4 regions of the Sporosarcina sp. P3 genome follow, and region 4 is predicted to be linked to each of the others. Evidence: riboswitches for the same ligand, from Rfam matches in the RefSeq annotation. Region 4 holds a riboswitch; each other region holds the start of a gene.

Region 1 (6,169 bases), on a different contig from region 4:
TTATTAAGTAAAGACGTAGCTCTTTCGGAAGGCTTGACCGCTTTTATTGTTCTGATAGGTATGCAATATCTAGTTGCCTGGTCATCTGTTCGATTCCGAGTTATTAGCAAACTAATTAAATCAGATCCAAAATTATTGTTTTATGAAGGCTGTTTTTTGAAGGAAACAATGGAATCAGAACGTATTTTGGAAGAGGAAATATTCCAAGCAGCACGTTCCAATGGTTTAGGTTCTCTTGATGAGGCGACGGCCGTTATACTAGAAACGGATGGCAGTATTTCTGTCATTCAATCTAAAGATAAAACCTCTCTTTCTACTCTCTCCAACCTTAAAAAAGATAGTAGGTAAAGAGCATTCGTTTAACGTTCATGATTGTTTTCACCGGTACTTACTATCAAATGAACTTCGATGATGTACACATTAATTGATTAGATAGTTATAAGAGGAACTTACTAAAAAGATGAGTTCTTCATCAAGAAGTAAAAAGCAGTTACCGTGCACATGAAAAAGTACTGTGGACTATGCTTTCATAAATATTAAAGTAGTGTCGTCTTTTGAATTCAGAGTTGAATGGAACACGAGTACTTTGTATTAATCTCTACTTCAAATAAAATAAGGGCAGCGTTTTATGCAAACGCTCGCCCATTTTATCATGCCTATTACTTTCTCCAGTGCTTGGCAATGAATTCATCACGCCCTGAACGTGTACGGTTGTCTGAGTAATGTTCCTTTTCTTTTATGTAATAGTCTTGATGGTATTCTTCTGCCCGATAGAAAGTTTCTGCAGGGCGGATTGTTGTAACGATAGGCTTTGTAAAAATGCCACTTGCAGCTAGATCAGCTTTCGATTTCTCGGCAATTTTCCGTTGCGCATCTGTGTAATAAAAAATGGCGGTTGTGTAAGATGAGCCGCGGTCGTGAAATTGACCTTCTGCGTCTGTCGGATCGATTTGTTGCCAGAAGACTTCGAGCAATTTCTCGTATGGGAATAAGGCAGGATCAAAAGTAATTTCAACCACTTCAACATGACCGGATGTACCTTTTTTCACATCTTCATACGTCGGATTATCCAGGTGCCCGCCCATATACCCTGATACGATATCTTGGACGCCTGGCCATTCTTTAAACGGTTTCACCATGCACCAGAAGCATCCGCCTGCAAATGCCGCTTTTTCAAAATTCTTTTCAACCATTGCTAACATCCCCTTTTTATATATGCGCGTGTTCAAAATCACTCACTTAGTAGACCGGTACCCAACCTCCTCCAAAATGAACAATGTATCTACTCTTTTGAAGAAAGTTGGCAACCATCCAAACAATTCTTTAACTTCTTATTGATTGGACATCTCTTGTACCATACTACCGTTTTTTCTCACGTTTCATCTAGTAATAACAAGTATTTATTAGAATTAGCTTCATATCCTATCATCTAGGTAAAAGACATCTTATTTCTTAATTGATTGTGATCATTTCATCTATCTATAACTTTGTCAATCACCACCTAGCACAAACATTTTCACGTGGTAACTAGCAAAGTTTCCTCCTGTACCTTCCCACTCTCTTCTTCCGGTATACGAATAAATTTAACAATAATCGCACTCACTAAGTAAAGTGCACTAAAAATCCACACAACCCCTTCTGGTCCAACAAGCCCGATAAACGCTAAGGCAATCGCTGGCGCTACGAATGTCGATAGACCCGCGGAAAAATTCAACACGGACATCGCTGCGCCTTTATCTTCGCCTGCAACAGAAGGTACTAGTGCGCCAATCGGAACGTAACCTGCTACTAAACCTCCCCAAATGAATCCAACAATACTCGTCATCACAATGCTACCATTTGTAATGACCGGTATATAAAACAATAGTGGCGTGAATATCGCACAACCGACTCCACCAAACCAAATGATTGTGTTTTTCCAACCAAATTTATCTCCAATGAAGCCGAAGACTAAATTAAAAATGATATTTCCTAAGAAAAATGTTCCCCACAACTGCAGCCAAGCTGTTGTTTCAATACCATGTTGCGCCATATGCATGGGTAAGAACACCGGGAATCCATAAACACTTAAGCTATTGATCACGCGAACAACCCCACCTGCGGCAACCCTCGGGTTCGACTTCAAAATCGTGATCCCTTTCAGTAATTCTTTGACTGCTTCTTTTTTATTGGCAAGTTTTTTCTTTTCAAACTTGTCTTTATTAATCACTAAAGCTAAAACAGCACCAAGACATACCCAGAAAATTGATGTCCACATCGTATTGATATAACCGAGATGTTGGATTGCAAAACTTGAATACCAAGCGCCAAGCACCATCATTCCCGCACAAAAAACGAACCAGAACCAACCAACGGCTGAACTCAATTTACTTTGTGGTGTCTTATAAATAACCCATGTTAAAAAAGAATAAGCAAATAGCGGATAGCCAAAACCTTTTATGAAATAGGTCAAAAGCATAACCGGATAATTCATCGTTGAAAAACCATATGTAATAAACCCTGCCGTACCGATAATATAGACGGCTAAGCCGATTGCCATTGTACGTTTAGGACCAAATACATCTACGCAGACACCCGAAAACCAAGAAGATAGTGCAATTGAGATACCATAAACTGTGAATATAGCAGCTGATTGTTGAATGGTTAATCCACTTTCAATTAAGAAAGGACTTAACCACCCCGCTTCAATCCCATCTCCCATCATGAACAACATAACACCGAAGAAACCCCATCCTAAGTTTTTTGTTATTCCTATTTTCTCCAACATATCCACACTCTCCATTCCTGCTGATGTATTTTATATTATTTTAATAAAATAAAAAGACCTTCCTGTAAAAACAGAAAGAGTCTTTGGCAATCATCGCTCACGCAATATAAATATGCTTTGCTCTTTCTATCTCTCAAGCTACGCTTGCTGGATTTGGCACAATTATGTTGCCGAAGTTTCATAGGGCCAGTCCCTCAACTTCTCTCGATAGAAAATAATATATAATTGATAGAATTTTATTAAAACTAAACCAATGAAATTACTGTACATAATAATTGATATAAAGTCAACAGGTTATCGGAACTTTCTAAATTTACAGTCTGTAATATGGTATACTACCTACTATAAACTACTTGTTTAAGTCGATTTACATTTCAACACACGCTTTCTTTTACATTTAATAGAAGTTCTCTGTTTTAATAATTAATGGACTAGGAAACTTCAAAGTGAACTTGAAATGGTAAAATTATTTCGCTGGAAAGGATTTTTGTAATGCAATCGTATATTGATGTAAAAAATGGTATCGTTCCTTCGGTTTGTTCTCTTGATTGTCCAGACCAATGTGGATTGCTGATTCATAAAGAAGACGGGAAAATCGTTAAAATTGAAGGTGATCCTGAACATCCAGTCACAAAAGGAAGTATATGCAACAAAGTTCGGCATATGGCTGAACGGATTTATGATAAAAATCGGTTGACTACCCCTCTGAAACGCATTGGAAAAAAAGGCGATGGACAATTCGTTCCAATCAGTTGGGAAGAAGCCATTACAACTATCACAAATGAATGGAAAAAAATAATAACTGAAGAAGGTCCAGAAGCGATTCTTCCTTATAGCTTCTATGCAAATATGGGAAAACTCAGTTCTAAAGGGATGGATCGTCGTTTCTTCAACCGTCTTGGTTCGAGTCAACTGGACCGGACGATTTGCTCAGTTGCTGGCGAAGCCGGTTACAATTACACGATGGGCGGGCGTTATGGAACGGATCCAGAAGAGATGACGGAAACGAAACTATTTATATTCTGGGGCATCAATGCTGTCAGCACCAATATGCACCAAACTATGATCGCGCAAAAGGCGAAAAAAAATGGTGCGAAAACTATTGTCATTGACGTCCATAAAAACCAAACCGGTCGCATGGCGGATTGGTTCATTCCTATTTTACCTGGAACTGACGGAGCGCTTGCTCTTGGAATCATGCATGTTCTTTATAAAGAAAAACTAGTTCATCAAGAATTTTTAGAAAAGTATACAATCGGCCATGAAGCGCTCGGTGAACATGTGAAGTACTACAATCCACAAATGGTTTCCACCATTACAGGCGTGCCCGAAGAAGATATTTATAAATTGGCACGGATGTATGGGGATATTTCTCCTTCCATGATTCGCATCGGCAATGGGTTGCAGCATCATGATAATGGTGGCATGATAGTTCGAACCATCTCTTGCTTGCCTGCTTTGACAGGTCAGTGGGAATTAAAGGGTGGAGGTGCGGTCAAATCAAATTCCGACTATTTGACGCATAATATTGCTGCACTGGAACGGCCTGAACTTCAGAAAAAGCCTACGCGTAAATTTAATATGAATTTATTAGGGCAAGCATTACTGAAGGAACAACAACCGATTCGCTCGTTGTATGTCTATAATAGCAACCCCGCTGTTGTCGCACCGGATGCCAATAAGGTCCAAGATGGCTTAGCACGCGAGGATTTGTTTACAGTTGTCCATGACTTGTTTTTGACGGATACTGCCTTGTTTGCGGACATTGTACTGCCTGCGACATCCGCTTTTGAAAATACGGACTTTTATGCGTCTTTCTGGCATCACTACATCCATTTACAAGAACCTGTCATCGAAACATACGGGGACAGTAAATCCAACCCAGACGTTTTCAGGTTGTTGGCTCAAGCAATGGATTTTGACGAGCAACCCTTCCAGGACGAGGATGCCGAAATGATCGACCAAGCATTAAGCGATTTGTCCAATCCTCACTTATCCGAAGTATCGTATGCTGCATTAAAGGAGCAACGCTATATAAAAGCGAGTGGGACAGGCGATCTATTGAACCATTTAAAAACGCCGAGCGGAAAAATTGAGTTGTATTCAGAACAAATGAAAGCAGCAGGATTACCAGCCCTGCCTACGTATATTCCGATTGTTCAAGATTCCGATTATCCTTTACTGTATGTGCCTGCAATTAACCATAACTTTATGAACACGATTTTTTCGAACAATGAAAAACATATCCAACTTGAAAAAGCACCTAGATTGTTCATCAATCAGCACGACGCAGAAAGCCGAGGAATTGCAGATAAATCGACTGTTCGTATATGGAACGAGCGCGGAGAATGTATATTTACTGTCTCTGTCGGTGAGCAAGTCCTTCCCGGAGTTGTTGTCAGTCAAGGGATTTTGGGAGATAGTTCAGGTCAAAAACACCTTGTGAACGCATTAACACCAGACCGAATTGCTGACATGGGCGGTGGAGCAACATTTTTCTCAGGGTGTGTTGAAGTGGAAAGTGTTATCTAGATAGAATGGATTAGTATTCCTACGATATTAAAACGAGCCTCTTGGAGATTATCCCAAGAGGCTTATTTGTTAATATACTGTTCCAACACCGCCATACTGAAATATGCAATGTTCCAAACTGTGTTTAAAACTTGTCCTGATTGTTTCGATCATCGTGCTTTTGCTCACAGGTATTTTTTCTTTCATACTACCTTTCTTCGCCTCGTACTCTATGTAGACGCCTAACTTTTGAATAGAACTAGCTAAAATGTTTATATTCCCTATTTAAAGGAAGAAAAAGAGTAAGAATAGTTTAAAATAGGAGGTCGTAAAAATGAGTAGATTAGAAGGATCCCAACAATCGTTTTGGAAAACTGAAGCAGGTCCGGTTCACTATGCAAAACTCTCGAAAGATCTGGAAGTCGACACAGCTGTTATTGGAGGAGGGATTTCAGGTGCACTTACTGCGTATCTGCTTGCCAAAGCCGGGCGATCGGTTGCTATTGTCGAAGCACGTGACTTTAGTGCTGGTAGTACAGGTGGCACCACAGCGAAACTTTCTTCACAGCATCAGCTGATTTACCACGAAATGTTGCAACGCGATGGATTAGATGTAGCCAGAAAATTTTACGATGCAAATGAAGAAGGTCGTAAACTCATTGAATCCATTAGTAAAGAACACAACATAGACTGTGATTTTACTGAAGAAGACGCCTACGTTTTCACGCAAGACGGAAGCCATACCGAAAGCTTGAAAGCCGAAGCACAAGCCTATGATGAAATTGGTATTGATGGCGGTATGACCAATTCCATCCCCATTGATTTCGATGTGAGTTCAGCTCTTGTCATGCGGAAGCAAGCACAATTCCAACCTGTGAAATTCATCCACGG
Region 2 (6,169 bases), on a different contig from region 4:
TCGTCTTTTTTATTTTCACTTCTGATGACATTGTCAACACATTGTCATGTTCCAAGCGTTTACACGAATGATTAAAAGGGTATTTTAAAGTGTATGTGTGCAATTTTATTCTACGACTTTGATTATTTACTTAGTTCATTTCACAAACTACATTTACATAAGGAGGACCTATGAGAAAAGTTTCATCAACATTTTATATTACATTAGTAGCTGTCGTATTGGCAGTCGGTTATGGTGTAATCGCTCCTGAACACTTTGAGGCGATCACGCTCAATATAAGGAATCTCATTTCAGATTCATTCGGCTGGTATTACTTACTGACAGTTTCTATGCTATTCTTCATTTCAGTCTATTTGATATTCAGTCCGCTCGGCAGGATTCGATTGGGGAAAGATAGTGACAGGCCACAGTTTTCCATGTTTTCTTGGCTCGCCATGCTATTTTCCGCAGGTATGGGAATTGGACTCGTGTTCTATGGAGCTGCGGAACCTCTCTCACATTATGCGGTAAGTTCAGCTACTGCACCTGTTGGAACAAAAGAAGCGTATAAAGAAGCGATGCGTTCAACATTTTTCCATTGGGGCTTCCACGCTTGGGCTATATATGGTATGACAGCTTTAGCCCTGGCATACTTCCAGTTCCGCAAAAACCAGCCTGGTTTAATCTCCTCCACACTTCGCCCGATTTTCGGTGATCGCGTAGATGGCAAACTCGGAACCGTAATTGACGTCTTTGCAGTTTTCGCTACTGTTTTCGGTGTCGCCACGTCACTCGGATTTGGAGCGGTCCAGATTAATGCTGGATTGAATTACTTATTCGGTGTTCCAATCGGTTTCTGGTCTCAGTTTATTATTATTGCGATCGTGACTGTATTATTCTTACTATCCGCTTGGAGCGGCCTTGGAAAAGGGATTCGTATTTTATCCAATACCAATATGGTATTAGCTCTTACTTTGTTGGTCTTTATCATTGCACTCGGTCCAACATTGCTGATTTTCAATATGTTCACTGATTCTATTGGCGGATATTTAGAAAACCTCATTCGTATGAGTTTCCGCACAGCACCACTTACACCTGAAAATCGTTCATGGTTGAATGACTGGACACTATTCTACTGGTCTTGGTGGATAGCTTGGTCACCATTTGTCGGTATGTTCATTGCCCGTGTTTCAAAAGGAAGAACAATTCGCGAATTCATGATCGGTGTGCTCGTCGTACCGACTGTATTGAGTGCAATTTGGTTCTCAGCGTTTGGTACAACAGCTATTGAAACACAAAAGCAAGGTATTATCGATTTAGCCTCTACTGCAACAGAGTTGACAATTTTTGAGATGTTCAGTGGATTACCTTGGTCATTCGTCATTTCAGTTGTCGCAATTTTGCTGATTACTTCATTCTTCATTACGTCAGCGGATTCGGCTACATTCGTACTAGGTATGCAGTCGTCATATGGTTCATTGACTCCACCTAATAACTTGAAAATCGTCTGGGGCGTCATTCAGTCCTCCATCGCGATTATTCTATTATATGTTGGTGGTTTGGATGCACTTCAAAACGTCATTATCATAGCCGCCTTACCATTCTCCATCATACTGATTATGATGATCACCTCGCTTTTCAAATCTTTAAAGGAAGAGCGAAGAAAAATCAAACGAAAATAAAAAATGAACACTGCGCACATGCGTAGTGTTCATTTTTTGTATTAGTTGACAGCTTTTTCGATTGCTTGTTTCAAATCTGCGATCATATCGTCTACTGACTCCAACCCTACTGACAAGCGGATCAGCTCTTCGCTAACGCCTGAGTTTTTCAAGTCTTCCACAGACAGCTGCTGATGAGTAGTAGATGCCGGATGTATGATTAATGACTTGGCATCTCCTACGTTTGCTACATGAGACCAAATTTCGACATTGTCGATCACCTGTCTCCCAGCATCGCGTCCACCTTTGATACCGAAAACGATAATTGAGCCATACCCGTTTTTTAAATGTTTGTTGGCCAATTCCGCTGTTGGATGATCGTCTAGACCCGTATAGGTTACCCATTCAACTGCTGGATGATCCTGCAGGAATGCCGCGACTTTTTGTGCGTTTTCATTATGGCGTGGTACACGTAAATGAAGTGTTTCTAAACCTTGCAACAAGTTGAATGCACTGTCCGGTGACAGGCATGGGCCAAAGTCTCTTAGCAATTGCACGCGCAGTTTCGTTGCGAAAGCTGCAGCAGCCGTGTCGATTCCGTAACGTAAGCCATGATATGATTCATCCGGCTCTGTAAAGCCAGGGAACTTACCTTGTGTCCAATCGAATTTCCCCGCGTCCACTGCCACACCACCGATAGTCGTACCGTGTCCGCCAATCCATTTCGTCGCCGAGTGAATGACTACATCCGCTCCGTATTCGATTGGATTTGACCCATAAGGAGAAGGGAATGTATTGTCTACGAGCAACGGAATTCCATTTTCATGTGCAATGTTCGCAATAGCTTCCACGTCAAGGACTTGCAAGCTCGGGTTACCGATTGTTTCTGCAAACAATGCTTTCGTTTTATCCGTAATGGCTGCTTCAAAGTTTTTCGGATCAGATGCGTCAACAAATTTCACTGTGATGCCATAGCGCGGTAATGTCACAGCGAATAAATTGTATGTACCTCCGTAAAGATTGCTCGCTGCAACGATTTCATCACCTGTTCCAGCAATATTGAGAATAGAGAATGCAATGGCCGCCATACCCGAAGACAATGCAACTGCTGCCGTTCCGCCTTCTAGCTGTGCGACACGCTCTTCAAAGACAGCTACTGTCGGGTTGGTAATTCGTGTGTAGATATTGCCTGCTTCTTTCAAGCCAAATAGATTTTGTGCGTGTTCTGTGTCTCTGAATACATAAGAAGTCGTACGATGAATCGGTAAAGCCCGTGAACCTGTTTCCGGATCCGGTTTTTGCCCTCCGTGTAATAGTATCGTTTCTGGCTGTAAATTCGTCATATCCATTCCCCTTTTTCATGTATTGATGGAACACCGAGACGCCTCGAATATCTTTTCTTTAGGACTAGACAAGGAACACGTGGGTGTGATTCACTATATAGAAAAAGCCCATCTTCCATAATAAGAAGAGGGCTCTGCTTTCGCTCATTCCCCCCTTATCTTCCAAACTGCCGAGAGTTTGTAGGAAGTAGCACCTTTGCTTTCGCCGGTTGCCGGGCATCACAGGGCCTAATCCCTCCGCCGCTCTTGATAAGAGTGTGTCTATTCGTTTTCCATCGTTGAAAAATAGTATACGGCTATTCCTAGTCTATTGCAAGGGTTTATTAATAGAATCTTTAGAAAGCGGTGTTATTTCTATCGTCTAGAGCTTGGACTAGGAAGGTTTTGTTGATCTCGAATGATAGCATTATGTAAAGACTCCCTCATTTACTAAACGACAGCCAGCCGCAAGTGCTGAAGTGAGTTCCCTGATGTTTCCACTTATGATTTCACCAAAAAATCGCCAGCAACACGTTTAGTGAACGATGTGCTGACGATCCTATTTGGTTAGAATATGTCCCACCAGATTTTCACGGCGGAGGCCATGATGAGTATGGCTAGAATGCTTTGTAATACTTTGGTGTTTACTTTACGACTGACTTTTACACCGATCGGCGCTGCAATGATGCTTGCGACAATCATGACGAGCGCCGGTCCATAAGGTACTTGACCTGTTAGGAGCTTGCCTGATGCCGAGCCCACAGATGACAATAGCGTAATTGCAAGGGACGTAGCGATCGTAACGCGTGTCGGTATCTTTAGTATCACGAGCATAATCGGCACCATAATGAATGCACCGCCAGCTCCGACAATTCCAGCTGCCAAACCGACGATAAAGGCCGCACTGGAAGCGATGAAGCGATTAAATGTAATTTCATCAATCGGCTGATCGTCGAGACCCTTTTTAGGAATGAACATCATAATTGCCGCCATAACGGCTAAAATACCATAGATGATGTTAACCGTCGCTTCTGCTAGCATACTAGAACCAGCGCCGCCGATCACACTGCCGACTAATACACTGATTCCCATATAGAGGACAAGTGGTTTCAATATTAAGTTACTCTTTCTATACGCGAATACTCCTGAAAGTGATGCAAAAAACACTTCAACTGCAGTAATTCCAGATACTTCATGTGGTGTAAACGCAGCAAAGCCAAGTAACGCAGGAATAAATAACAACATTGGATATTTGACAATTGCACCGCCAATTCCCATCATACCCGAAAGGAATGAGCCAACGAAGCCAATGAGAAAGATTGTAATAATAAATGGAATCGTCATGATGTTCTCCCTTCTTCCTGATGAAAGAGGGAGATAACCATTCCCTCTACCCTTAGTTTATCCTTTTTGGATCCAGAATTTAAAGACATCTGACTCTTGTTGTTGATCTTTTATTTCATGATTACCAGAAGCCGCCCATGCAGTCAGATCGGACACTGAACCTTTGTCTGTTGTATGGATTTCAAGAATGTCCCCTGCTTGCAAGTCTTTCATGGCTTTCTTTGCACGTACGATCGGCATTGGGCATGCCAAGCCTTTAGCGTCTAAAAATGTTGTTGTATTCATATATATCTTCTCCTTTTAATTTGGGTTTTAGTGTTCATTATCCATTTAACTAACTATTTACCGTACCGCACAGCGATTCGGACCAATCTCCATCTCGCGTTGCGTTTCCACGTCAGGCTGGATCTTCCCCATATTCATCTGGCGAATTTCCTGATAAGCGTTTGGCTGTGGTGGCAAGTTATCAGTAACTAATTCTCTAAACTCTTTTTCATCTTGAATATTCAAGCCATGATTTGTTTCATACAATACGCTAAGCTTCTCTGCCACGCTACCATCTTCATTCAACTCATCTATTACCATAAAGTGAGCTGGCAAGACGATTAAGTCCTCTGATATTTTTTTGTAGCGACTATATAAAGACTCGCGTAAATCACTTACCCAATCCTCCGCTAAACCCGCTAAATCTGGACGTCCAATCGAATCAATAAACAGAATATCACCTGTCATTAAATAGCTCTCATCGACGATAAATGAAGTCGAACCAATGGTATGTCCTGGCGAATAAAGTGCTTGAATATCAATTTTCGTATCACCTATCTGAATACATGTATCACCTTCTAACGCTGCATATTCAAATACTGCCTCTTCTGCATCTTTCGGAGGCAACCAATATGTTGCACCCGCCGCTTCTGCGATCTGACGACCACCCGAAATATGATCAGCGTGCAAGTGCGTATCCAGTACGTTTGTGATCTTGACGCCGTGTTTCGCAGCAAAATCCACGTACACATCCGTCATACGTGTTGCGTCTACGATTGCCGCTTCTCCACCCGACATGATCATATACGAAAGACACCCTTTACCAAGACGGACGAATTGATAGAGCTCGCCACCCGATTTCAAATCGGCAATTTTTACCGGTTCAAGATACTCGCTCCACGCTTTCATCCCACCTAAAAGGTAACCTACAGAGAATCCTGCTTCTTCCAGGATTTCCGCCACCATGATGGACGAGCCTTCTTTTGCACAGACAACTAGGATCTCTTCATCCTTTGGCAACTGGCCTTCAATATCTTCAATGCCATCCAATAAATCAAAGTACGGTACATTCAAATGGCGCACTTGCTCCCCTTCAATTTTCCAATCTTCAAATGCGCCTTCATTTCGCACATCCAAAATGAATAATGATTCTTTCGCCATAACGCGCTTCGCTACTTCACTTGATTGAATGATTCTCATTTATTCATACCCCCTGTTGTATTTTCCGTCTCGCTATTCCATTCCGACATGCCAGGAAGTACATTCGTGACACGTTCAAATCCATTTGCGACTAGTTTCCGGCATGCCATATCACTGCGATTACCTGTTCGACATACTACGAAGATCTTGCTGTCTTTACTCAAGTACGCCATGCGTTCACCCAACTGGCCAAGAGGTATAGATAGGGCGCCAGGTATGTGAGCAAATGCATATTCAGCTTCTTCACGAACGTCTAGTAGCACAGCGTCAGGGTGTTGCAGCTGTTCCATTAAGCGATCATTGTCGACTGTAAATGGATATTCTTTTTGCGACTGATCTTCCTGGCCTGCTTTTCGTACGAAATGGCGCCATACATCCGCTTCCTTCACATTCCCAACG
Region 3 (6,169 bases), on a different contig from region 4:
AAACGTCAAGGTAAGAAGTACGGTGTCGTCACGATGTGTATCGGTGGCGGAATGGGAGCAGCTGGAGTGTTCGAAGTTCTATAAAATAAAATTACACATACAAATAGGGGGAAATAATATGACTAAAGCTATGGAGGGAACAACTATGACAGAATTCGTAAAAGGTGGGGCATTTTTAACTGAGGACATGGACGCTAGTCGCGTTTTCACACCGGAAGATTTCACGGAAGAGCAAAAGATGATCGCTAAGACAACGGAGGAGTACGTGAAAAATGATGTAACACCGTTGATTGAAAAGCTCGAGAACCACGAATTTGAAAACTCCGTCACATTGCTGAAAAAAGCAGGGGATCTAGGTCTTCTAGCGGCAGATATCCCTGAAGAGTATGAAGGTCTTGGATTGGATAAAGTTTCTTCCGCATTGATTGCTGAGAAATTATCTGTAGCAGGTGGATTCTCGATTACTCACGGTGCGCACGTAGGGATCGGTACATTGCCAATCGTTTTATTCGGTAACCATGAGCAAAAAATGAAGTATTTGCCAAACTCTGCAAGTGGAGCGAAAATCTCCGCTTATGCATTGACAGAGCCAAGCTCAGGGTCAGACGCATTAGGCGCGAAGACTACTGCTAAATTAAATGCTGCAGGTACACACTACGTACTAAACGGTGAAAAACAGTGGATCACGAATTCTGCATTTGCTGATGTGTTCGTCGTCTACGCAAAAGTAGATGGTGATAAATTCACGGCATTTATCGTAGAAAAAGAATATCCTGGCGTTTCAGTAGGACCGGAAGAGAAGAAAATGGGTATCAAATCATCTTCTACACGTACGTTGATTCTAGAAGATGCAGAAGTACCAGTTGAAAACTTATTAGGTGAAATTGGCCGTGGGCATGTGATCGCGTTCAACATTTTAAATATCGGCCGGTACAAGCTTGGAGTAGGTGCGATTGGCGGATCGAAGCGTGCACTTGAATTGGCTATCAAATATGCGAATCAGCGTAAGCAGTTCGACACACCCATTTCTTCATTCAACTTGACGAAAGAAAAGTTCGGTACGATGGCATCTAGGTTGTACGCAACTGAAAGCTTGATCTATCGTACAGTAGGGTACTTCGAAGAGCGTAACGCGGCGATGAGCCCTGAAGAGCAAAAAGACGGCGCAAAAGTGGCGGCTTCCATTGCTGAATACGCAATTGAATGTTCTATCAATAAAGTAGTAGGTTCGGAAATGTTGGATTACATTGCGGACGAAGCCGTTCAAATTCATGGCGGTTATGGCTTCATGGCAGAATACGAAGTAGAGCGCATTTATCGCGACTCCCGTATTAACCGGATCTTCGAAGGAACGAATGAAATCAACCGTATGATCGTTCCAGGCACATTCTTGAAGAAAGCGATGAAAGGCGAATTGCCATTGCTTCAACAAGCGCAAGCATTACAAGAAGAGTTGTTAATGCTGATGCCAGAAGAAGTGGGCGACGAAGCATTGGCTCAAGAGAAAATGCTTGTGAAGAACGCAAAGAAGATCGGCATCTTAGTGGCAGGACTTGCCGCGCAGCGTTACGGCACGAAGCTAGATCAGGAGCAAGAAATTCTTGTGAACATCGCAGATATCGCGAACGATCTATTCGGTATGGAGTCTGCATTGCTCCGTACGGAAAAGGCGATCAACAAGAATGGTGAAGAAAAAGAGAGCCAGAAGCTTCTTTATACACAAATCTTCTGTCAAGAAGCATTCGGACGTATCGAAGCAGCAGCAAAAGAAACGTTGCTCGCAGCAGTCGACGGCGACAACCAGCGCATGATGATTTCCGCGTTGCGTAAATTGACTCGCAATAACCCATACAACATTATTGCGAAGAAGCGTGAAGCGGCTGAGAAACTAATCGAAGCAGAGAAGTACATCGTTTGATCATAGCTTAGACAAAACGCCTCTTATGTGGGGCGTTTTTTTGTAGGAGAGAATTGGATAGGAAGTTCAAGGATAAGTGCGTTGAAGTGATTAAATAGATAGAGTGTGCAAGGGGATTGGAGATCCAGCTGGGGACGCTTTCCTGAGGGGGTGGCTTACTCAAGGCAATCTATGAAAGCACATGCTCCTAACGCTGCGCTTTTGCGAGTAAAAGCCGTCCTTCGCTACGGCTCTCGCTGATCCTCCAGGAGTCGCCCCAGCTTCCGCTCCAATCCTACGTTTAAAGTGAAGGTACCTAGACCCACTATTGTAGATAGAGTCTAAGTGGTTTTTCCATTAAACTTGGTTAGTTCAAGCCTCTTTATAAAGCTGATCACAATCCCACATACAATGCACACCAGAAACTGTCACCCCCTCAGCTTGCTAGGGATTGTGCGTAGGAGGGGCGACTCCTAGAGGATCAGCTCACCGCGAGCCCTCAGGAAATGAAGTGACCCCTCCGAAGCACCAATCCCAACCCCAACAGCTTGCCAGCCTCCCACCGTAAGAACCTATCCGCAATGAAACACCGCCAAGTTCGCATCAACACCCCACTATTTGCTATACTGAAAAAAAGGAGAGATGGACTATTATGACTATGACATACTACGGCTATCCCAAATGCACCACGTGCCGCAAAGCAAAAAAATGGCTTACGGACGAAGGGATTTCATTCGAAGAAAAGAACATCGCTGAACAACCTCCAAGCGAAGACGAACTTCGCAACATGATCGCGAACTCCGGACTCGAAATGAAAAAGTTCTTCAACACTAGTGGCAAGAAATATCGAGAGCTCAACTTAAAAGACCAACTACCCACGATGACCGACGATGAAAAGATCGCACTCCTCGCTTCAGACGGAATGCTCATCAAACGCCCAATCGTCTCTGACAACCAAAAAGTGACTGTCGGATTCAATGAAACAACATTCATGGAAACGTGGAAGAAGTGATTTAGATTCTTGTCTTTACAGGGGAACTATGGCAAACTAAAGGTAGACAAACTATTATATTTTTGGAGGTAACGACATGAGCACACCAAAAGATTTACGTTATTCAGAAGAGCACGAATGGGTAAAAGAAGAAGACGGTAAATACCGCATCGGAATCACACATTTCGCACAGTCTGAACTAGGGGATATCGTATTCGTTGAACTCCCACAAGTGGGCGATCAATTGAAATCAGACGAGCCTTTTGGAAGCGTTGAATCAGTGAAAACGGTATCTGAATTGTACGCTCCACTTACTGGTAAAGTTGTAGAAGTGAACGAAAACCTTGAAGATAGCCCAGAATTGGTTAACGAGTCTCCATACGAAGGTGCATGGATGGTAGTAGTTGAAATCGATAATAAAGCTGAACTAGATGAATTAATGACAGCTGAGCAGTACGAAGAAATGACAGCTGAATAATAGACTAAAAGAAAAAGCGCTGGAACGTCCAAGCGCTTTTTTTACACGCTAGGAGGAAACAGGATGGACCCGAAAGTTCTCATTGTAGAAGGCGGACAGGATCGTAAACGGTTAGTGCCGATCCTGGCAGAGCCTGTAGAGATTCTTTGTACGAATGGCACCATCAGTGCGTATCATATTGAAGAACTGCTTGAACCGTACGAGCAGCAAGACTTATTCGTCTTTATGGATGCGGACGCGTCAGGTGAGTCTATTCGTAAGCTGTTCAAACAACTGTATCCAGAAGCGCAACATTTATATACAGATCGTCTCTATCGCGAAGTAGAAACGACTCCTGTTAAACTATTGGCTAGCATCTTAGCTGCTGCCAATTTTAAAGTACATTCCAAATACTTGGCAGGTGGACCACATGAATAATTGGACAATCGAAGACTGGCAACGCGCACAGGCGGCAGAGCAAGTAGCCGCTTTTTATTTATATACACCCATGTGCGGGACGTGTGCAGTTGCATCAAAAATGCTCACGGTGATCGAGACGATGTGTCCGCAATTACCAATTGGCAAGGCGGACTTGAATTACGTGCAGGAAATCGCAATAGAATATGAGGTGGAAAGCGTCCCTTGTTTACTCATTCAGCGCAAAGGACAGCCTTTAGAAAAGATTTACGCCTTTCAATCCGTCCCGTACCTACTAGAGAAACTCAGTTGACAATAGAAATCAAAGTATGGTATAAGTAGTTAATCAATTGAATACGTAACTCTTATAAAGAGCGGTGGAGGGAAGTGCCCTATGAAGCCCGGCAACCGTCACATTTGTGAAATGGTGCCAATTCACTCAAAGCGCAATGCTTTGATAGATGAGAGAAATGGTAACGTACATAACTACATACGTTCGGCCTTTCTGCTTGTCTGCAGGAAGGCTTTTTTTATTAACAAAAGCGGAAAGCGCCGTGTAGGCTCGACAGGTGTTGGAAGACTTACCACAAAGGCGTACTTTGTCTTTTTGGCAAGTCTGAAACGACCCGAGAGCCTGGCGCTTGTAGCTGGATGAAACAAAAGCGGAAGATGCCGTTTAGCTCCGACAGGCGTTGGAAGACTTGTCACAAAGGCGTACTTTGCCTTTTTGGCAAGTCTGAAACGACCCGAGGAGCTGGCATCTGCAGCTAGATGAAACAAAAGCGGAAAGCGCCGTGTTGCTTTCCAAAAGACTTACTAAAGGTGGTGCGGAAAATGATTCAACTAACAAACGTTCAAAAAAGATTCCAATTGAACCGTTCAGAAATTGTCGCGGTAGATGACGTGACATTGACCATCGAAGAAGGAGAGATTTTCGGCGTCATCGGGTACAGTGGAGCAGGGAAAAGTACATTGATTCGACTATTAAATGGACTTGAAACACCTACATCCGGCAGTATTATGATTCATGGTCAAGAAATGACAACGCTAAAAGGTGCTGGCCTTCGTGATGCGCGTCAGAAAATCAGTATGATCTTCCAGCACTTTAACTTACTATGGTCAAGAACAGTAGAAGAAAATATTATGTTTCCTCTTGAAATTGCTGGCGTAAAGAAATCGGCGCGGAAGCAAAAAGTGAAAGAGTTAATTGACCTCGTTGGATTGACAGGCCGTGAACATGCGTACCCATCGCAGTTATCAGGCGGCCAGAAGCAACGTGTCGGCATTGCTCGCGCGCTTGCAAATGATCCAGAAGTATTACTTTGTGATGAAGCAACGTCCGCGCTCGATCCTGAGACGACGAATGCAATTTTGGATTTATTGACGGACATCAATGAACGTCTCGGTCTAACGATCGTGTTGATTACGCATGAAATGCACGTCATTCGCAAGATCTGTCATCGTGTGGCGGTCATGGAAGCAGGGCAAGTTGTGGAAGCAGGCAATGTACTGGATGTCTTCCAATCCCCTCAAGCGGATATTACGAAGCGTTTCATTTCGCAGGTGACCGATACCGGCGATACCGACACCGCAATGGCGCATTTACAGGAAGAGTCACCGCATGGCAAGTTGATCAAGCTAGCTTTCATTGGTGAACGTACAGAGCAGCCGGTGCTTGCCGAATTGATTCGTACATTCCCAATCGATGTCAACATCGTACAAGGGAATATTTCAACGACGCGTGATGGCGCATACGGCACACTTGTCTTGCAATTAGTAGGTGACGTGGCAGTCATAGAGGAAGCCATTGCTTTCCTAGATGCCAATGAAGTGAAGACGGAGGTGCTGATCCATGATTGAACAATGGTTCCCGAACGTTAATTGGGATAAAATGTGGCAAGCAACAGGCGAGACGCTTTATATGTCTGCCTACTCAACGGTCTTCACGTTTATTTTTGGTATTGCACTCGGTCTGTTATTGTTTTTAACAAATCCTGGTCAGTTATGGGCGAATAAAATCACGAATATCTTTACAGGCGCTTTCGTAAATATATTCCGATCAATTCCCTTTATTATTTTGATTATTTTATTGTTACCTTTGACGAATTTATTGATAGGAAGCATGCGTGGGCCGAATGCCGCGTTGCCAGCATTGATCATTGGTGCCGCTCCGTTTTACGGCCGCATGGTGCTCATTGCATTGCAGGAAATCGATAAAGGAGTGATCGAAGCAGCGCGTTCAATGGGTGCCAAAACATCTACGATCATTTTCAAAGTATTGTTACCAGAATCCATGCCAGCCCTCGTGTCTGGTATTACCGTGACGTCGATTGCACTCGTCGGCTACACAGCGATGGCCGGGGTCATCGGTGCTGGAGGACTCGGTACGCTTGCCTATCTCGAAGGG
Region 4 (6,169 bases):
CACTATAAGGTCCCGCTGTTGCACCAAAACGAAGATTTTTATCATCATCCGATTTTTCAGTGGACTTTTCTCCTCCACAAGCCGCTAATGTTGCAACCAGTGCAGTAAGAATGAATGCAAGTACTAGTTTCTTCATTAATTCATCTCTCCCCTATTATCTTTTATCTATCATTTTTGAAAAACGATCTCCACCAAATTGAATCAACTGCACGAGCACTATTAAAATGGCGACAGTGACTAGCATAATACTGTCATCATATCGGTAATAGCCAAAACGAATTGCCAAGTCTCCAATTCCGCCTCCGCCAACAAATCCAGCCATTGCTGAATAGGCAACTAAGTTGATTAATGTCAGTGTAAGTCCTTGGATAATACTAGACTTTGATTCAGGTAATAACACATTCCAAATAATCATCCATGGCGACGCACCCGTTGCAATTGCTGCCTCTATAACTCCTTTGTCTATTTCACGCATTGATGTTTCAACGATCCTTGCAAAGAAAGGTATAGCTGCAACGGAAAGCGATACACTTGCTGCTGCTGGCCCTATCGTGCTTCCAACAATCAGTTTCGTCAAAGGTATCAGGGCTACAAGTAATATGATGAATGGAATGGATCGAATAATATTAACAAAAAATCCAACTACTGAATTAATTGCACGGTTCTCTAAAAATAATCCTTTATCTGTTGTAAATAACAGAACTCCTAATGGCAACCCAATAATCAATGCAATCGTAAGCGATATGCCGATCATATAAAGGGTTTCACCAAATGCTTTCGTAATATCCGGCATGAGTTCCATAATGTGAGATAGATCAAACATGTTGTCGGATCACCTCCACTTGTGCATTTTGTTTGCGTATGTATGCAATTGCTTGCTCTACTTCTTCACGCTCACCTTGCAATTCCATTAAGAAAATTCCAAGTGCTCGTTCTTGAATATATTCAATAGACCCGTGCAAGAAGTTTCCTTTGACTCTATACTTCTGCATCGTATCGGAAATCACACCCTCCATCGCTACTTCACCTTTAAATGTGATCTTGATCAGCGTACCAATCAAAGTGGACGTGACAGTTTCAGGTATATCGTAAGACACTACACTGCTAATAAATTCCTTTGTTAAAGGTTGGACTGGATTAGAAAAGATGTCATATACTTGTCCTTCTTCAATTACTTTTCCACTTTGCATAATCGCCATGCGATCACAAATCTCTTTTACTACATTCATCTCATGCGTGATTAACACAATGGTGATATTCAATTCTTTATTGATCTTTTTCAACAATCGTAAAATGGACATCGTTGTGTTAGGGTCCAACGCGGATGTTGCTTCATCACAAAGCAAGACCGATGGATTATTGGCTAGAGCTCTCGCAATACCAACGCGTTGCTTCTGTCCACCACTCAACTGTGCAGGATATACATTGCGTTTATCAGATAGACCCACCATTTCAAGAAGTTCCATTACACGTGTTTCTATTTTATTTGATGGCATTTTTGCTGCCTGTAAAGCAAATGCAATGTTCTCGAAAATCGTCTTTTGGCTAATTAAATAAAAGTGTTGGAAAATCATTCCGATCTTCAAGCGCGCCTGTCGCAGTTGTACCCCTGTTAGTTTCGTTAAATCTACATTATCAATTAAAATTGTGCCGCTCGTTGGTTTTTCCAACAAATTCAAACAGCGAATAAGAGAACTTTTTCCCGCCCCTGAATAACCGACAATACCAAATATTTCTCCAGTCTCGATATCTAGTGAGACATCATCTACACCTTTTACCACTTTTTCTTTTGTCTGATATACTTTAGACAAATGTTGAATTTGGATCATGTTCTCACTTCTTTCTACATTCAAGTAAATAATCATAACTAATAGTCGGTACGAACATCCCTCTTTAAATTAAAAAATTCTTTCATTTTTCTAAATGAAAGAATTACTGAAATATTCTCAGCTTATCTCTCAGATGGAAAACCATGCTGTAGGATTTGGCACCTTCCTTGTTTCATACAAGGGGTTGCTGGACTTCAACGGGCCATTTCCCTCAGTCACTCTTGATAAGAGATTGCTATTAAACTATATGCGTAAAACATATACTAATCTGAATTTACAAAACTGTCAAGGCGAATAATGACAAGTTGGCAGAATACCCGACTTTTTCTATCAAGATTATTTTACTATTGCGCAATATTCACAATCATCTGGAATCAAATAAGCATCCTTCTATTGATAATTCTAGTATGATCTAGGTATACTTAACGAAAATACCCTATTAAAGAAAGAAGGAATAGACTATGGCTTTGTCCAACCGATTACAAAATCTCCCTCCGCATTTCTTTACACTGCTATTAAATAAAATAGAAAAGGCTATGGATGAAGGCAGAGATGTAATTAATCTAGGACGTGGAAATCCTGATCAACCAACACCTCCTCATATTATTAAAGCTTTGCAAGAAGCCGTTGAAGATCCAGCGACCCATGGATACTCTCCATTTAGAGGGACATTTGCTTTAAAACAAGCAGTAGCTGAATACTATCAGCGTGAATACAGTGTCACAATTGATCCCGAAACAGAAGTCGCGGTACTCGGTGGCACGAAAGTAGGTGTCGTGGAACTTCCTTTAGCCATCATGAATGAAGGAGACTTATTATTGCTGCCAGACCCTGGTTATCCTGATTACTTATCAGGTGTGAGCTTAGCGGGTATTCGATACGATACAATGCCGCTACGTAAGGAAAATGAATTTCTACCTGATTATGATCAACTCACAGATGAACAGAAAAAAGATGCGAAATTAATGTACCTAAACTATCCTAGTAATCCAACAGGTGTCACAGCAACACCGGAGTTTTATGAAAAGACTGTAGCTTTTGCCAAAGAAAATCAAATTGCGGTCTTACAAGATTTTGCATACGGTGGCATTGGTTTTGAAGGCAATAAACCAATTAGTTTCTTACAAACTAAAGGAGCAAAAGAAGTCGGTATTGAAATGCTATCTCTTTCCAAAATGTATAATATGGCAGGCTGGCGTGTTGGTTTTGCAGTCGGTAACGCTGAAATAATAGAAGCTTTAAATGTATTGCAAGATCATTTATTCACTAGCATTTTCCCAGCAGTGCAACGTGCCGCAATTGAAGCATTGACAGGCCCACAACAATGCGTTGAGGAGTTAGTTGCGCTCTATGAAGGTCGTCTGACAGTTTTGCTAACGGAATGTGAACGCATCGGTTGGAACGTAACGGCTCCTACTGGCTCATTTTTCGCTTGGCTACCTGTCCCAGAAGGCTTTACAAGCGAAACCTTCGCCGATTTATTACTAGATAAAGCAGATGTCGCTGTATCGCCAGGAAACGGATTTGGCGTTCACGGGGAAGGTTATATTCGTGTCGGATTGCTGGAAAGTGAAGAACGCATGCAAGAAGCGATTCGCCGTATTGAAAAGCTCGGCTTATTTAAGTAAGTTTATGCGATTTGATCATATCTATTATACAAAAAGCCTCCTTACATCCCAGTAATTCTGGGATGTAAGGAGGCTTTTATAAAGTATATTAATCGAGTTCTACAGTATCCAGTAATGTCCGCACTTCATCTGTAGTATTCGTATTCATTAATTCATTTCGAAGTTCAGCGGCTCCGCGGAATCCTTTAACATAAATTTTGAAGAATCGACGTAGCGGTTTAAATAGTCGCGGTTCTAGCTCTGTCGAATATTTATCAAAAAGATCCAGATGTAGACGCAAAAGATCTAGCAACTCTTTATAATCATGCTCTTTCTTCTCTTTCTCAAAGGCAAATGGATTGTTGAAAATGCCGCGTCCAATCATAACCCCATCTACACCGTACTTCTCCACAAGCTCCAGACCCATTTGACGATCGAGAATATCACCATTAATCGTCAACAGCGTATTAGGCGCTATTTCATCGCGAAGCTTCTTGATTTCCGGAATCAATTCCCAATGTGCATTGCCATTACTCATTTCCTTGCGCGTGCGGAGATGGATCGATAAGTTCGCAATGTCTTGTTCCAGTACATGTCGAAGCCATGTATGCCATTCTTCGATATCCGTGTAGCCAAGACGCGTCTTGACACTGACAGGTAATCCGCCAGCTTTTGCAGCCTGAATAATTGCCGCGGCGGTTTCAGGATGGTTAATCAAACCACTACCCTTACCTTTTGTTGCAACGTTCGGGACAGGGCACCCCATATTAATATCCAACCCTTTAAAACCAAGCTCCGCCATCCCAATACTCATCTCGCGGAAATGTTCAGGCTTGTCTCCCCAAATGTGAGCGACGATTGGCTGTTCGTCTTCTGTAAATGCCAAACGTCCGCGCACGCTGAAGATTCCTTCTGGATGACAAAAGCTTTCCGTATTGGTAAATTCCGTAAAGAATACATCTGGACGTGCAGCTTCGCTGACTACGTGGCGAAAAACTACATCCGTTACATCCTCCATTGGTGCTAGTATGAAAAATGGCCGTGGTAGATCACGCCAAAAATTAGTACTCATCGTTACGTTCAAATCCTCTCTTCATAACTTGCACCTGCGTACAAAAATGGTTCGATATATACCTAACACTAACAGATGCCAGTCCTACCATTATACAAAAAATACACGGATGAATTCCACTTCTTTGAGCTACCTTCAAAATTTATTATCGAACTTTTTACGTCGATGTTGATTAATTCATCAAATATAGTCGCTTTACATCGCTTACTATTAAAAAAACCGCTGCTTTTGACAGCAACGGCTTCATATACTTTTTACCAAATCAAACTACTATCTACGCTTCGGCTTCTCTCTGCGCAACTCTTTCATTAAAGAAATGACCATCAATAACATGACGAACGAGAAGGGTAAGGCGGCGATAATAATCGTGTTTTGTAAGGCAGCCAAGCCACCAACTGACAACAAGATCAATGCAATGGACGATTGGATCACACCCCAAATCATTTTCACGCTAGTAGGCGGTGTCAATGATCCGTACGTCGATTGCATACCGAGCACAAACGTTGCGGAGTCAGCACTAGTCACGAAGAATGATGCAATTAACAGAATGGCAATGATCGAAATGATAAATGACCAAGGCATTTCGTTAAACATTTCAAAGACCACTAGCTCAGACGAGGAACTTGCGATGTCTGCTATTCCACTGCGCTGCATATCGACAGCTGTCGTACCGAACGTAGAGAACCAGAATGCACAAAGTAATGTAGGTGCAAGAAGTACGCCCACCATGAATTCTCGGATCGTGCGGCCCTTTGAGACACGTGCGATAAACATACTGACGAACGGTGCCCACGAAATCCACCAAGCCCAGTAGAAAATTGTCCAGTCAAACAGCCATTGCTGGTTACCTTCATTAAGTGGTGCTGTACGAAGACTCATTTGAACCAAATTTCCTACGTACCCACCAAGTGATTCAGTAAACATATTGAATATCAACAATGTCGGTCCTAACACAACGACAAATGCAAGAAGGATCACAGCCAGTACTAAGTTCGTATTGGATAAATACTTGATTCCTTTACTGAGTCCCGTCGAAGCAGAAATGATGAACAACACTGTGACAATGGCGATAATAATAAACTGTGAGAATGTCCCGATTTCAACCCCAAACAAATAATTCAGCCCTGCATTAATTTGAACAGCACCGAAACCGAGAGTTGTTGCAACGCCGAACGCGGTAGCAAAGACTGCAAGAACATCAACGAATATCCCCCATGGACCATCCATCTTCTTGCCAAAAATCGGTTTCAATGTTGCTGAAATTAAACCAGGTGCATCTTTACGGAACTGAAAATAAGCGAGGGATAAAGCGACTATTCCATACATCGCCCATACATGAAGTCCCCAGTGATGGAATGATTCACGTAATCCTTCCTTAAAGGCTTCATCGGTGTTTGGATCTTCTGTTGCGGGATTGATGAAATGTGACAAAGGTTCAGCTGCTCCATAGAACACTAATCCGATACCCATTCCTGCTGAGAACAACATAGCAATCCACGTGACCGTAGAAAATTCAGGTCGGTCAGCATCTTTGCCAAGTCGAATCTTACCGTACGGACTAAAAACGAAGAAAATGCTTAATAATAGTAATAATGAAAGCAACAGCAAGTAGTACCATCCAAATGAAGATGCGACGAAATTCTTTGCATTCATTGTAAAGG

The links. A riboswitch is a leader RNA that binds a small molecule or an ion and turns the genes downstream of it on or off. The one in region 4 is predicted to bind S-adenosylmethionine.
Region 1: linked by a shared signal. The riboswitch ahead of CSV61_RS15515 (MFS transporter) and the one ahead of CSV61_RS14045 (methionine ABC transporter ATP-binding protein) in region 4 are both predicted to bind S-adenosylmethionine.
Region 2: linked by a shared signal. The riboswitch ahead of CSV61_RS10450 (O-acetylhomoserine aminocarboxypropyltransferase/cysteine synthase family protein) and the one ahead of CSV61_RS14045 (methionine ABC transporter ATP-binding protein) in region 4 are both predicted to bind S-adenosylmethionine.
Region 3: linked by a shared signal. The riboswitch ahead of CSV61_RS11250 (methionine ABC transporter ATP-binding protein) and the one ahead of CSV61_RS14045 (methionine ABC transporter ATP-binding protein) in region 4 are both predicted to bind S-adenosylmethionine.

The regions. Positions count from the first base shown of each region.
Region 1 covers NZ_PDZE01000017.1:34,940-41,108, forward strand. Annotated here, with positions in the region: gene CSV61_RS15505 (DUF421 domain-containing protein) at 1-348, shown strand, start outside; gene msrA (peptide-methionine (S)-S-oxide reductase MsrA) at 660-1,193, opposite strand; gene CSV61_RS15515 (MFS transporter) at 1,517-2,767, opposite strand; SAM riboswitch class I at 2,891-2,981, opposite strand; gene CSV61_RS15520 (molybdopterin-dependent oxidoreductase) at 3,260-5,299, shown strand; gene CSV61_RS15525 (FAD-dependent oxidoreductase) at 5,613-6,169, shown strand, end outside.
Region 2 covers NZ_PDZE01000007.1:93,846-100,014, forward strand. Annotated here, with positions in the region: gene CSV61_RS10445 (glycine betaine uptake BCCT transporter) at 171-1,661, shown strand; gene CSV61_RS10450 (O-acetylhomoserine aminocarboxypropyltransferase/cysteine synthase family protein) at 1,703-2,983, opposite strand; SAM riboswitch class I at 3,136-3,239, opposite strand; gene CSV61_RS10455 (sulfite exporter TauE/SafE family protein) at 3,530-4,306, opposite strand; gene CSV61_RS10460 (sulfurtransferase TusA family protein) at 4,364-4,591, opposite strand; gene CSV61_RS10465 (MBL fold metallo-hydrolase) at 4,649-5,770, opposite strand; gene CSV61_RS10470 (sulfurtransferase TusA family protein) at 5,767-6,169, opposite strand, start outside.
Region 3 covers NZ_PDZE01000008.1:53,071-59,239, reverse strand. Annotated here, with positions in the region: gene CSV61_RS11280 (acetyl-CoA C-acetyltransferase) at 1-84, shown strand, start outside; gene CSV61_RS11275 (acyl-CoA dehydrogenase family protein) at 119-1,918, shown strand; gene CSV61_RS11270 (arsenate reductase family protein) at 2,550-2,909, shown strand; gene gcvH (glycine cleavage system protein GcvH) at 2,986-3,366, shown strand; gene CSV61_RS11260 (toprim domain-containing protein) at 3,430-3,783, shown strand; gene CSV61_RS11255 (thioredoxin family protein) at 3,776-4,075, shown strand; SAM riboswitch class I at 4,125-4,230, shown strand; gene CSV61_RS11250 (methionine ABC transporter ATP-binding protein) at 4,597-5,622, shown strand; gene CSV61_RS11245 (methionine ABC transporter permease) at 5,615-6,169, shown strand, end outside.
Region 4 covers NZ_PDZE01000013.1:28,963-35,131, reverse strand. Annotated here, with positions in the region: gene CSV61_RS14055 (MetQ/NlpA family ABC transporter substrate-binding protein) at 1-136, opposite strand, end outside; gene CSV61_RS14050 (methionine ABC transporter permease) at 155-823, opposite strand; gene CSV61_RS14045 (methionine ABC transporter ATP-binding protein) at 816-1,829, opposite strand; SAM riboswitch class I at 1,949-2,060, opposite strand; gene CSV61_RS14040 (pyridoxal phosphate-dependent aminotransferase) at 2,291-3,457, shown strand; gene CSV61_RS14035 (tRNA dihydrouridine synthase) at 3,546-4,508, opposite strand; gene CSV61_RS14030 (glycine betaine uptake BCCT transporter) at 4,779-6,169, opposite strand, start outside.